DNA from 3 places in the Streptomyces sp. NPDC104814 genome. Region 2 is predicted to be linked to each of the others. Evidence: riboswitches for the same ligand, from Rfam matches in the RefSeq annotation. Region 2 holds a riboswitch; each other region holds the start of a gene.
What was found. Region 2 has a riboswitch for cobalamin ahead of ACZ64A_RS28170 (ABC transporter substrate-binding protein). Riboswitches for the same ligand answer to the same signal wherever they lie in the genome.
Positions count from the first base shown of each region.

Region 1: linked by a shared signal. The riboswitch ahead of nicT (Nickel transporter NicT) and the one ahead of ACZ64A_RS28170 (ABC transporter substrate-binding protein) in region 2 are both predicted to bind cobalamin.
Region 3: linked by a shared signal. The riboswitch ahead of ACZ64A_RS14400 (ribonucleoside-diphosphate reductase subunit alpha) and the one ahead of ACZ64A_RS28170 (ABC transporter substrate-binding protein) in region 2 are both predicted to bind cobalamin.

Region 1 covers NZ_JBVJOL010000011.1:194,391-198,782, reverse strand. Annotated here, with positions in the region: gene ACZ64A_RS30905 (hypothetical protein) at 1-421, opposite strand, end outside; gene ACZ64A_RS30900 (nucleoside hydrolase) at 565-1,530, shown strand; gene nicT (Nickel transporter NicT) at 1,713-2,819, opposite strand; cobalamin riboswitch at 2,847-3,030, opposite strand; gene ACZ64A_RS30890 (ArsR/SmtB family transcription factor) at 3,176-3,535, shown strand; gene ACZ64A_RS30885 (glycoside hydrolase family 13 protein) at 3,621-4,392, shown strand, end outside.
Region 2 covers NZ_JBVJOL010000009.1:349,706-354,097, reverse strand. Annotated here, with positions in the region: gene ACZ64A_RS28175 (FecCD family ABC transporter permease) at 1-845, opposite strand, end outside; gene ACZ64A_RS28170 (ABC transporter substrate-binding protein) at 854-1,900, opposite strand; cobalamin riboswitch at 1,956-2,131, opposite strand; partial or broken gene ACZ64A_RS28165 (short-chain fatty acyl-CoA regulator family protein) at 2,146-2,320, opposite strand; cobalamin riboswitch at 2,499-2,727, shown strand; gene metE (5-methyltetrahydropteroyltriglutamate--homocysteine S-methyltransferase) at 2,881-4,392, shown strand, end outside.
Region 3 covers NZ_JBVJOL010000003.1:282,911-287,302, forward strand. Annotated here, with positions in the region: gene ACZ64A_RS14400 (ribonucleoside-diphosphate reductase subunit alpha) at 1-2,033, opposite strand, end outside; cobalamin riboswitch at 2,157-2,281, opposite strand; gene ACZ64A_RS14405 (GNAT family N-acetyltransferase) at 2,334-2,840, opposite strand; gene mctP (monocarboxylate uptake permease MctP) at 2,914-4,392, opposite strand, start outside.

The DNA of each region.
Region 1 (4,392 bases), on a different contig from region 2:
GCTGGGCCGAGACCTGGTAGCGCAGCTGGGCGCCGGTGTCGGTGTCGTCCAGGCCGACGACCGCGCGGGCCGGGGAGCCGAGGAGTTCGTCGGAGTACAGGGCGTCGAGGAAGCGGGCGCAGTCGCCGGGTGCGCCCGTCGTCTTCAGCATGCCGTCCCGCCAGGTCGCCGCGCCCCGGGTGGGCGTCCAGGCCGGGCCGAGGTCGGATTCGGTGACCAGGACCGCCTGGGCCTGGGCGGCGGTCAGTGCGGGGGTGGTGGTGGGGGAGGCCGGTGCCGTGCGGGGGGCGGCGGACGTGGTGGGGGTGCCGGTGGGGGCCTCCTCCATGTCGAGGTAGCGGCCCGAGCAGGCGGTGGCGGTCAGGAGGGTGCCGGCGGCGAGCGTCAGGGCGAGGGCGGCGGGGGCCGGGGGTCGGGGCATCGGGGCTCCTGGGCGGGGCGGGGTGCGTAGGTCCAGGTCAGCACCGTGATCGCCGGACGACCAGCGCACAGGACCGTCCGGGCGACACATGCGCTCCCGGTGCCGCGGCGCTTATCGTCGGGGGACGACGGAAGGAGGCCGTGGTGGCCGCTCAACCCATCCCCGTGATCATCGACTGCGACACGGGTGTCGACGACGCCCTCGCCCTGCTGTTCGCCGTGCGTCACCCCGGTCTGGATCTGCGCGCGGTCACCTGTGTCGCCGGGAACACCGACGTGGACGGCGTCGTGCGCAACACGCTGACCGTGCTGGAGCAGGCGGGGGCGCCGGAGATTCCGGTGGGGCGGGGCGCTGAGCGTCCGCTGATCGAGCCGGCGCGGTCGGCACGCCACGTGCACGGCCACGACGGCATGGGCGACCTGGGGCTGCCCGCACCGGCCCGCCGGCCCGCCGACGTCGACGCGGTGACGCTGCTGCGCCGGGAGATCCTCGCCAGCGAACGGCCGGTGACCCTGATCCCGACGGCGCCGCTGACCAACATCGCCCTGCTGCTGCGCACCCATCCCGAGGTGACCCGCAACATCGAGCGGATCGTCTTCATGGGCGGCGCGGTCGCCACCGGCAATGCCACGCCGGTCGCGGAGTTCAACGTCTGGCACGACCCGGAGGCCGCGGCGATCCTGCTGACGGCCGGGGTGCCGATCACCATGTACGGCCTGGACGTGTTCATGCGGGTGGTCGTGCCCGGCAGCGATGTGCACCGGATGCGGGCGAGCGGTGAGCCCGGGACCCGGCTGGCCGGTGAGCTGCTCGCCCACCGGCCGACCACGCAGGGCGGCGAGCCCGAGGCCGAGGAGGCGGGCGGCCTCGGTGACGCGGGCGCGGTGTGCGCGGTCGCCGACCCGGCGGGCCTGACGACGCGGCTGCTGCCGGTGGAGGTGTCGCTGGCGCCGGGGCCGGGACGCGGGCAGACCGTCGTCGACCGGCGCCCCCGGCCCGGCGAGTCCGAGATCCACGAGGGCGCCCGCGAACAGCCCCTGGTCGACGTCGCGTTGGAGGTCGACGTCGACCGCTACGTCAAGCTGTACCTGGAGACGGTCGAGCGCTAGGGTCTGTCGTTTGGATCAGGCCGGCCTCGAGCTGCGGTGCGTCTCGGCCGACCCGAGCGGGGTCTGGTGCGTGCAGCTGCAAGGCGGAGGAGGGCGCCAACGCGGAGCGTTGGCAACCGACGACAACGCGGCAGATGTGCGTGCCAGACCCCGCGACGCCGGGATGATCCAAACGACAGGCCCTAGTCGGCAGTGGCGGAGGCCGTCCAGCGTTCCTCCACCCTGGCCAGCCTCCAGTACGTCAGGGCCGCCGCCCACACCAGGACGAACAGGCCGACGATGAGGTAGCCGACGTTGTCCAGGTCGATGTCGGCGATCCAGGCGGTGACGCCGTCGCGCAGGCCGAACTTGTCGTGCAGGACGCCGACCAGCTCGATGGTGCCGATCACGAACGCGACGGCGATGGACAGGCCGGTGATGGCCAGGTTGTAGAACACCTTGCGCACCGGGTTGGAGAACGCCCACTGGTAGGCGAAGTTCATGAACGTGCCGTCCAGGGTGTCGAACAGGCTCATCCCGGCGGCGAACAGCAGCGGCAGGCACAGGATCGCGTACCAGGGCAGGCCGGCGGCCGCGCCGGAGCCCGCCATCACCATCAGCGTGACCTCGGTGGCGGTGTCGAAGCCGAGACCGAAGAGGAAACCGAGCGGGTACATCTGCCCGGGCCGGGATACCGACTTGGTGAGGCGGCCCAGGATGCGGTTCATGAACCCGCGCGAGTCCAGGTGCGCCTCCAGCTCCTGCTCGTCGTACGTCCCCGCGCGCATCGCCCGGAACACCTTCAGGATGCCGACGAGGGCGATCAGGTTGAGCGCCGCGATCAGGTACAGGAACGTCCCGGAGATCGTCGTGCCGAGGAAGCCGAGGACCTGGTGGGTCGTCGAGCCTTCGTTCATCACCTTCCCGGCCAGCGAGGTGCCGCCCGCGATCAGCAGCGCCAGCACGACGACGACGCTGGAGTGGCCGAGCGCGAACCAGAAGCCCACGGACACCGGGCGTTTGCCGTCGGCCATCAGCTTGCGGGTGGTGTTGTCGATGGCGGCGATGTGGTCGGCGTCGAAGGCGTGCCGCACGCCCAGGGTGTAGGCGGTGACACCGAGTCCGATGCCGAACGCCTTGGAGCCGACTTCGTAGTGGCCCGGCACGACGAGCAGGAAGAGGATCCCGAAGGCGGCGACGTGCAGGGCGGCGATGGCGGCCAGCAGCCCGGCGGTCTTGACGGTGTCCTCGCGGCGCCACTTGAAAGTGGCGGCGGTGGTCGTCGTCGGGGCAGGGTCGGGCAAGGTCATCCGGTCACGCTCCAGCACCTCGTGGATCACTTCGTGAGTGCCGTGGCCGGTCTCCTGGCTGACGGGTCGTGCGTCCGCCGTCCCTGCCTTCCCGGTCGTAGGACCAGTGGCCCGGCGTGAGCCGGACGGGACGAGAACTCCCCGATCACAGTGGCGAGGGCCGCGTCGGTTCCACACCGACTTCCCGAACACCACGGCCCGCCCACGGTAGGGGTGCGGGACCACTTCTGCATAGCTGCACAGCTGAGCAGGTATCCAAGATCACAGGGCGGAAGGGGCACGGGTCACGCCGAGGGGCGGCGGACGCGGGCGGAGCCGCTGCGCGGGGGCCGGGGTGCGGGCGGGAGAATGCCGGCATGCACCTCGTGCCTTCCGACCGCGCCGGCCGCCGCACCATCGACGGCCACCGGGTCTGTGACGCCATCGCCGCCATCGGCGACGCCGCTCACGTGCGTGCCTGGGCCGACCGTTTCTCCCTGCTGGCCGACCCCAACCGGCTCGCCCTGCTGCTCGCCCTGCACCGCACCGGCCCGCTCGCCGTGTCCGACCTGGCGATCGCGACCGGGATGAACGACCCGGCCGTGTCCCAGGCCCTGCGGCTGCTGCGGGCGGCCGGCGCGGTGGCGGGCGAGAAGCAGGGCCGTGTCGTCCGCTACCGGGTGGTCGACGCGGACGTACAGGCGCTGCTCGCGCAGTGCACCGCCGACGGGGTCTGAGCCGGGAGGCCGCCGCGGTGTTCCCTTCCGACGGGAAATGGACAGTCATCTTCTTGACGATCCGTGACCGGCGAACGGAGTCCGCGTGCCCGATCTCTCCTCCCGCGACCCCGGCTGGTGGCGGCAGGCCGTCGTCTACCAGGTCTATCCCCGCAGCTTCGCCGACGCCGACGGCGACGGGCTAGGCGACCTGCGCGGGATCACCGGCCGCCTGACCCACCTGGCCGCGCTCGGCGCCGACGCGCTGTGGCTGAGCCCCTTCTACCCCTCCGAACTGGCCGACGGCGGCTACGACGTCGCCGACCACCGCGCCGTCGACCCGCGCCTCGGCACCCTGGACGACTTCGACGCGCTGGTCGCCGAGGCGCACCGGCTCGGCCTGAAGGTCGTCGTCGACATCGTCCCCAACCACACCTCGCACCGGCACGCCTGGTTCCAGGAGGCCCTGCGGGCCGGGCCCGGCTCGCGCGCCCGGGAGCGGTACGTCTTCCGGGACGGCCGTGGCGCCCACGGGGAGCTGCCGCCGTCGGACTGGCAGTCGGTGTTCGGCGGCAGCGCCTGGGAGCGGGTGCCGGACGGGCAGTGGTACCTGCACCTGTTCGCCCGCGAGCAGCCCGACCTGAACTGGGCCGACGACGAGGTCCGCGCCGACCTGCGCACCACCCTGCGCTTCTGGGCCGACCGCGGCGTGGACGGCTTCCGGGTGGACGTCGCCCACGCCCTGGCCAAGGATCTGTCCGAGCCGCTGCGCGACCTCGGCGCGCCCGAGCTGAGCGACGAGGCGGCGCTGGCGGTGCTGCCCCCGGGCAGCCATCCCTTCTACGACCGCGACGAGGTGCACGAGATCTACCGGGACT
Region 2 (4,392 bases):
GCGTGGCCCGCGCCGGTGAGGGCACGGGTGGCGTGCGGGAGGACCAGGCCGACGAAGCCTATCGCGCCGGCGCAGCTGACCAGAGCGGCGGTGAGGAGCGCGGTGGCGCAGAGCAGGACCAGCCGGGTGCGGGCGACCCGGATTCCGAGTCCCGCGGCGGCCTCGTCTCCGAAGGCGAAGGCGTCCAGCGTGCTCGCATACCCGAGGCAGAGGACGAGAACCACCGCCAGGACGACGGTGCAGAGCAGCACCTGTCCCCAGTCGGCGCCGGTGAGCGATCCCAACAGCCAGAACAACACGCCCCGGGTGGTCTCCGCGTCGGCCGAGGTCAGGACGATGAACGAGGTCAGCGCGGAGAACAGCTGCATGACCGCCACCCCGGACAGTACGACCCTGTCGGTGCTGCCGCCGAGGGTGTGGCTGAGCAGCAGCACCAGGCCGAAGCAGAGCAGCGCCCCGAGGAAGGCGCCCGCCGACAGGGATATCACTCCGCCGCCCACCCCGAGCACGACCACGGCGACCGCGCCCGTGGACGCCCCGGAGGAGACCCCGAGCACGAAGGGATCAGCCAGCGGGTTGCGCAGCAGTGACTGCATCACTGCCCCGCACACCGCGAGTCCGGCCCCGCACACGGCGGCGAGGAGGGTGCGGGGCATGCGCAGGTTCCACACAATGCCGTCCCGCAGCGGCGCCAACGTGCTTTCACCGAGGCCGAGATGGGCCGCGACGGAGGCCCAGACGTCCTCCGTGGAGATGTCGGCCGGGCCGATCGTCACGGCCACGGCGATCGACGCGAGCAGGGCGACCAGCCCGCCGCCCGTCAACAGCAGGGAACGGGCGCTCACTCGGGCGCTCACTTGGCAAGTCCGAAGTGCCGCAGGCCGGCTGCGACTTTCTCGATCCCCTCGACCGTACGGATGGACGGGTTCATCGCCTGCCCGCTCAGCAGGACGTACCGCTTCTTCTTCACCGCGGTCAGACCGCGGGTGGCGGCGTTCGTCTCCAGGAAGCGGATCTTCGCTTCTGCGGTCTCCGCGGTCTGCTGCTTGCGGGTCAGATCGCCGATCACGATCACATCGGGGTCACGGTCGGCGACCGTCTCCCAGTTGATCTGGGGCCATTCGTCGTGGGTGTCGGCGAACGCGTTCTTCGCGCCGACCGCGCGGGTGATGGCGCCCGGGGCGCCGCAGCAGCCGGCGAGGTAGGGGGACTGGGAGTTGGCGAACCAGTACATCAGGGAGACACCGGAGGCGTTCAGCCCGTCGGTGGCGTTGCGCACCCGCTCCTTCAACTCGCCGACGAGCTTCTCGGCACGCTCCTCGACGCCGAACACACGGGCCAGATCGCGTATCTCGCCGTAGACGGCGTCCAGGGTGAGCGGCTTGCTGCGCGATCCGTCGCCGCCGCGGTCGTTGTCCTTGCCCGAGCAGTCGGACGGTGACACGTAGGTGGGCACGCCGAGCTTCTCGAACTGCTCGCGGGTGGCGACCCCGCCCTTGCCGAGGGTGGAGACGAACGAGGCGGTGACGAAGTCGGGTTCGGCGCCCAGGACCTGCTCGAAGGAGGGGTTGTTGTCGGCGAGGCGCGGCACAGACGTGTTCGCCTTCTCCAAGCCCTTCATCACCGGGTCGGTCCAGGTCGCCGTACCGGCCATGCGGTCGGCGAGGCCGAGGGAGAGGAGGATCTCCGTGGTGCCCTGGTTGAGGGAGACGGCCCGCTTCGGGGGCGCCTTCAGGGTGACCTCGTGGCCGCAGTTGTCGAGGGTCACCGGGTAGCCGGCGGCCGAGGTCTCCTGCGACTTCGCGTCGTCGCCGGAGGAGCCGCAGGCGGTGAGCAGCAGCGCGGACGCGAGGAGAAGCGCCGGGGTGCGGGGAAGAGCGGGGGTGCGGAGCACGGGCATGCCTTTGGGGTCGGGGCTCGTACGCGGAGCCTGGCCTACGGACGTCCGTCCGCGCCGGGACGCGGAGGTGCCAGCAGGTCTTCGGACTCGGGTTCGCCCGGTCGGGGCGCCTTCCCGGTCTCCCAGTGGCGTCGTGCCCCGCCCGTCCCCCTCACCGCTGCGCGTCAGCTCCGGATTCGCACCGGATTCCCTGGCCTCGGATGTGGCTCGACTGGCCCGCTGAGGCTATCAAGCCCGTCGTGGGGTCAGAGCGTGCGATCGGTCACGGGGTGCGTCACGAACGTGCTGGTGTTCTGGTCGATCCGCAGGGCTGACCGAGTGGCGGTGCGCCGCGCTGGGGGCAGTCGAGGCGTTCACAGACCCGGCACCCATGCCGATGGGGCTGGTGGCGGCGGCGCTGGTGAGGTCAAGGCCGTCGGACACGGGCTGAGGGCCCGCTCCGTCGCAGGGGTGAGGGTCCCCCGCGCGGCGTGACTGGGGAAGGGCGGGAGGCGCGTGTGCGGTGGGCTTCCCGCCCGGTGGCCTGCCCGGCGGGGTGTGGTCCGCCTCACCGTCCCGATGATGGGCGTCCCGCTCTCTTCTCTGACGGTGACCCCGTAGGCTGGCCGGTGCAGCTGGTTCGCCCCGTCCGCCAGGCGGGATGCGTCGCAAGAGGGAACCCGGTGGGAATCCGGGACTGCCCCGCAGCGGTGAGCGGGAACGACCGCCGTCATACGCACTGGGTCCGAGGAGGGCCTGGGAAGCGACGGCCAGTAGGTGTCTCGTACGACTTCGTACGACGAGACGTGCCCGCGAGTCCGAAGACCTGCCAACTGCCCGCGCCCGAACCACTCGTGCGCGGACATCCCGGTGACCTCGAGGGCGGGTCGGCGAACACACCGAACGGACGGCCGCCGGCCGACACCGTCCGGCACGTTGTTCCTTCGCGCTCTCGTCCCGTCGCCGGGATCTCAGGGATTCATCTCGCGAAGGAGATCTCCGTGACGACCAAGCCCGCAAGCGCGGCAGCACGGGCCACCGTGTACGGCTACCCCCGCCAGGGACAGGGCCGGGAACTGAAGAAGGCGATCGAGGGCTACTGGAAGGGCCGCGTCACCGCTGACGCCCTCCGCGCCACCGCCGCCGGCCTGCGCCGTACGAACTGGCACCAGCTCACCGAGGCCGGCATCCACGAGGTGCCCACCGGCGACTTCTCGTACTACGACCACGTCCTGGACACCACCGTCATGGTCGGCGCCATCCCCGCCCGCCACCGGGACGCGGTCGCGACCGACCCGCTTGAGGGCTACTTCGCGATGGCCCGCGGGACCCAGGACGTCGCGCCGCTGGAGATGACCAAGTGGTTCGACACCAACTACCACTACCTGGTCCCCGAACTCGGCCCCCACACCGTGTTCGCCGCCGATGCGACCAAGCAGGTCACTGAGCTGAAAGAGGCCCTGGCGCTGGGGCTCACCGCCAGGCCCGTGCTGGTCGGTCCAGTCACCTACCTCCTCCTGGCCAAGCCCGCACCCGGCGCGCCCGCCGCCTTCGAACCGCTCACCCTGCTCGACCGCCTGCTGCCTGTGTACGCAGAAGTCCTCGCCGACCTGCGCGCCGCAGGGGCCGAGTGGGTCCAACTGGACGAGCCCGCCCTCGTCCAGGACCGCACCCCAGCCGAACTCAACGCGGTCACCCGCGCCTACCGCGACCTCGGCGCCCTCGTCGACCGGCCCAAGCTGCTGGTGGCGTCCTACTTCGACCGGCTCGGGGAGGCCCTGCCGGTACTCGCCAAGGCCCCGGTCGAGGGTCTGGCCCTGGACTTCACCGAGGCCGCCGCCACGAACCTGGACGACCTCGCGGCCGTCGGCGGCCTGCCCGGCAAGCGCTTGGTGGCCGGCGTCGTCAACGGCCGCAACATCTGGGTCAACGACCTGACCAAGTCCCTGTCCACCCTGGGCACCCTGCTCGGGCTGGCCGACCGGGTCGACGTGGCCGCCTCCTGCTCCCTGCTGCATGTCCCGCTCGACGCCACCGCGGAACGGGACATCGAGCCGCAGATCGTGCGCTGGCTCGCCTTCGCCCAGCAGAAGGCGCGTGAGGTCGTCACCCTCGCCAGGGGCCTCGCACAGGGCACCGACACGATCACCGCCGAGCTGGCCGCCAACCGCGCCGACCTCGCCTCCCGTGCGGGCTCGCCCATCACCCACGACGCGGCCGTGCGCTCCCGCGCCGCCGCGGTCGCCCAGGCCGACGCCCGCCGCTCCCAGCCCTACGCCGAACGCGCTGCGGCCCAGCGCGCCCACCTCCGCCTGCCCCTCCTGCCGACCACGACGATCGGGTCCTTCCCACAGACCGGTGACCTGCGCACCGCGCGGGCCGACCTGCGCGCCGGCCGCATCGACACAGCAGGCTACGAGGAGCGGATCAAGGCGGCGATCGATGAGGTGATCGCCTTCCAGGAGAAGGCCGGCCTGGACGTCCTCGTGCACGGCGAGGCCGAACGCAACGAC
Region 3 (4,392 bases), on a different contig from region 2:
TCGGGGATCCACGCGAAGTCCTGCACCGAGCCGCTCGACTCGCGCAGCGCCTCCCGGGTACGGGCGTCCCACACGCCGAGCTTCTTCAGGTCGGCGACCAGGTAGGAGTTCACCTGGAGGAACTCGCCGGACAGCGTCTCGCGCTTGAACAGGTTCGACACCTGCGGCTCGATGCACTCGTACACGCCCGCGATGGAGGCGATGGTCGCGGTCGGCGCGATGGCGAGCAGCAGGGAGTTGCGCATGCCCGTGTCGGCGATACGGCGGCGCAGCGCCGCCCAGCGCTCCGGCCAGGTCAGCTCCACGTCGTAGTGGTCGGGGTGCAGCACGCCCCGGGCGGTGCGGGTCTTCTCCCAGGCCGGCAGCGGGCCGTTGCGCTCGGCGAGGTCGGCGGACGCCTCGTACGCGGCGAGCATGATCCGCTCGGCGATCCGGGTGGACAGCGCCTTGGCCTCGGGGGAGTCGAACGGCAGCCGCAGCTTGAAGAAGACGTCCTGCAGACCCATCGCGCCCAGGCCCACCGGGCGCCACTTGGCGTTGGAGCGGCCCGCCTGCTCGGTCGGGTAGAAGTTGATGTCGACGACGCGGTCGAGGAAGGTGACGGCCGTGCGGACGGTGGCGTCCAGCCGCTCCCAGTCGATGTCCCCGTCGGCCACGAAGGCGCCGAGGTTGACCGAGCCGAGGTTGCACACCGCGGTCTCGCCGTCGTCCGTCACCTCCAGGATCTCCGTGCACAGGTTGGAGGAGTGCACGACGTGCCCGGGCAGGGCGGTCTGGTTGGCGGTGCGGTTGGCGGCGTCCTTGAAGGTCATCCAGCCGTTGCCGGTCTGCGCGAGGGTGCGCATCATGCGGCCGTACAGCTCACGCGCGGGCAGCGTCCGCTTCGCCAGCCCCGCGTCCTCCGCCTTGCGGTACGCGGCGTCGAACTCCTCGCCCCACAGGTCGACCAGCTCGGGCACGTCGGCCGGGGAGAACAGCGACCACTGCGCGTCGGCGTTCACCCGGCGCATGAACTCGTCCGGGATCCAGTGCGCGAGGTTCAGGTTGTGCGTACGGCGGGCGTCCTCACCGGTGTTGTCCCGCAGCTCCAGGAACTCCTCGATGTCGGAGTGCCAGGTCTCCAGGTACACCGCGGCCGCGCCCTTGCGCCGCCCGCCCTGGTTCACCGCGGCGACCGAGGCGTCCAGCGTCTTCAGGAACGGCACGATGCCGTTGGAGTGCCCGTTGGTACCGCGGATCAGCGAACCGCGGCTGCGGATACGGGAGTACGACAGACCGATGCCGCCGGCGTGCTTGGAGAGCCGGGCGACCTGGTGGTAGCGGTCGTAGATGGAGTCCAGCTCGTCCAGCGGGGAGTCGAGCAGATAGCAGGACGACATCTGGGGGTGCCGGGTGCCGGAGTTGAAGAGGGTGGGGGAGGAGGGCAGGTAGTCGAGGCGGCTCATGAGCCCGTAGAGCGCCGCGACCTCGTCCACGGAACGGACCGTGTCGTCCTCGGCGAGACCGCTCGCCACCCGCAGCAGGAAGTGCTGGGGCGTCTCGATCACCTTGCGGGTGATCGGGTGGCGCAGCAGGTAGCGGCTGTGCAGGGTGCGCAGGCCGAAGTAGCCGAACCGGTCGTCGGCGCCGGGGTCGACGAGGGCGTCGAGCCGCTCGGCGTGCAGCCGCACGAACGCGGCGGTCCGGTCGGCGACGAGCCCCTCGCGGTGCCCCACGGCGACCGACCCGGTGAACGACGTGACGCCCTGGGAGGCGGCCTCCGCGCGCACGGAGAGGGTGAGCAGACGGGCGGCCAGCCGCGAGTAGGCGGGGTCCTCGGAGATGAGCCCGGCTGCGGCCTCCGTGGCCAGCTCCCGCAGCTCCGCCTCGTCGGCGTGCGCCGAGCGGCCGCGCAGCGCGGCGGCGGCGACCCGGCCGGGGTCGGCGTCGGGGAGGTCGGCGGTCAGCTCGGTCAGGGTGCGCAGCAGGGCGGCACCGGGGCCGTCCTGGTCCCGTTGGACGGCTGAGGCCGGATCGGCTGGCGCGATGGTCACGTGGGGCTCTCCCTCGCTCGGCACGGGGCCTCGGCGAGGGCAGGGGGCAGCACACGAGCGCACGCGGCGTCGCGTCCACCGGCCCATTCCACGAGGCCCGGACGTCAGGGCACGCCGGCCGGGTGGCCGGGTGCACTGTCGGCAGGTCCTCGGACTGAACCAGCGTGCGCGAAGCACGCATGTACACCGTTGCGGGACAGTTCCGGATTCGCACCGGATTCCCCTGCGGCGACAGCGAGCATGAGCATACATCTAGTGCCGGGCTGTCGCGTCACCCCCAGATGTTGTGTTGCGCTGATCTCACAGCGTCAACGCGTAGGTGAGCAGCATGATGTCGTCGAGCTCGGGGAGCGGGTTCCAGTCCCGCTCGGGCGTACGGACGAAGCCCAGGCGTTCGTAGATGCGGTGCGCGGCGTGCATGGTCCGCTGCGTCGACAGCACGATCCGCCGGCAGCCCTCGACGGCCCGTGCCCGCTCGACGCAGGCCCGGACCAGCGCCTCCCCGGCGCCCCGGCCACGGGCCTCGCGGCCGACAGCGAGCATGCGGATCTCGGCCTCGCCGGGGCGGGCGATGTCGGCCATGGGACCGCCGTCCGGTACGAAGGTGACGCCGCCGAGGAGTTCGCCGTCCGCCGTGGCGACCAGCACCTCGGCCGCGGCTGCGCGCTTGGCGACGTCGCGCAGCTCACCCAGGTAGGCGTCGCTCTCGCCGAAGTCCAGGAGCCCGTCCAGGAGATAGGCCTGGGCGGTGATCTCACCGAGGGCGGCGTGTTCACGGGGTGCGACGGGCCGGATCACTATGTCCATGACGGCGAGTGTGCCCCACGGGTACGACGACGGGCCGCCGGTTTTTCACCGGCGGCCCGTGCGCTTGGGGTCCTCAGTGACCGGCGCCCGCCGTGGCCGGGGGGAGTTCGGCCTTGACGCCCGGGTCACCGGCGTCCGCCGTGTAGTCCTCCGGGCGCGTCTCGTCGACGCCGTCGGGGGCCTTGACGGCCTTCAGGACGACGGTGAGGACGACGGTCACCACGACGTTCAGGACGAACGCCGTGAGACCGATGTAGCCGATCTCGCCGATGCCGGGGATGTCCTTCGCGGAGCCGCCGAAGTGCTTCTGGCCCGGGTTGGTGGGCGACGGAACCCCGTAGGCGACGAGGGTGCCGTAGACCATGCCGACCGCCCAGCCCGCCAGCAGCGCCCAGCGGTGGAACCACCGCGTGAACAGGCCGCCGACCAGGGCCGGGAAGGTCTGCAGGATCCAGATGCCGCCCAGCAGCTGGAAGTTGATGGCGACCGTCTTGTCCATGGTGAGGACGAAGACCAGCGCGCCCACCTTCACCAGCAGGGAGACGATCTTGGAGACCTGGGCCTCCTGCTTCGGCGTGGCGTCCGGCTTGATGAAGTCCTTGTAGATGTTGCGCGTGAACAGGTTGGCCGCCGCGATGGACATGATGGCCGCCGGGACCAGCGCGCCGATGCCGATCGCCGCGAACGCGATGCCCGCGAACCAGTCCGGGAACATGTCCTCGAACAGCTGCGGGATGGCCAGCTGGCCGTTCTGCACCTTGATGCCGGCCGCGATCGCCATGAAACCGAGCAGCGCGAGCAGGCCCAGCATCAGGGAGTACAGCGGCAGGATCGTGGTGTTGCGCCGGATCACCTCACGGCTCTTGGACGACAGCGTCGCGGTGATCGAGTGCGGGTACATGAACAGCGCGAGCGCGGAGCCCAGGGCCAGGGTGGCGTACGTCCACTGCTGGGCCTCACCCGGGACCAGCGCGCCGCGCGGCTTGTGCGTCTTCGGGTTGACCTGGCTGAACGCGTGGGCCGCCTTGGCGAAGATGTCGTCGAAGCCGCCCAGCTTGATCGGGATGTAGATGATCGCCACCGCGATGACGATGTAGATCAGCGCGTCCTTCACGAACGCGATCAGCGCGGGGGCCCGCAGCCCGGACGAGTACGTGTACGCCGCCAGCACGCCGAACGCGATCAGCAGCGGCAGGTCCTTGACGAACCAGTTGGTGTTCTCGCCGCCGCCGACGCCCATCACGTCCAGCACGGCCTGGATGCCGACGAGCTGGAGCGCGATGTACGGCATCGTTGCCAGGATGCCGGTCAGCGCCACCGCCAGCGACAGCCCCTTGGAGCCGAAGCGGCCGCGCACGAAGTCCGAGGTCGTCACGTACCCGTGCTTGTGCGACACCGACCACAGCCGGGGCAGGAACATGAAGATCAGCGGATAGACGAGGATCGTGTACGGCACCGCGAAGAAGCCGGACGCGCCCGCCGCGTAGATCGCCGCCGGCACGGCGACGAACGTGTACGCCGTGTACAGGTCACCGCCGAGCAGGAACCAGGT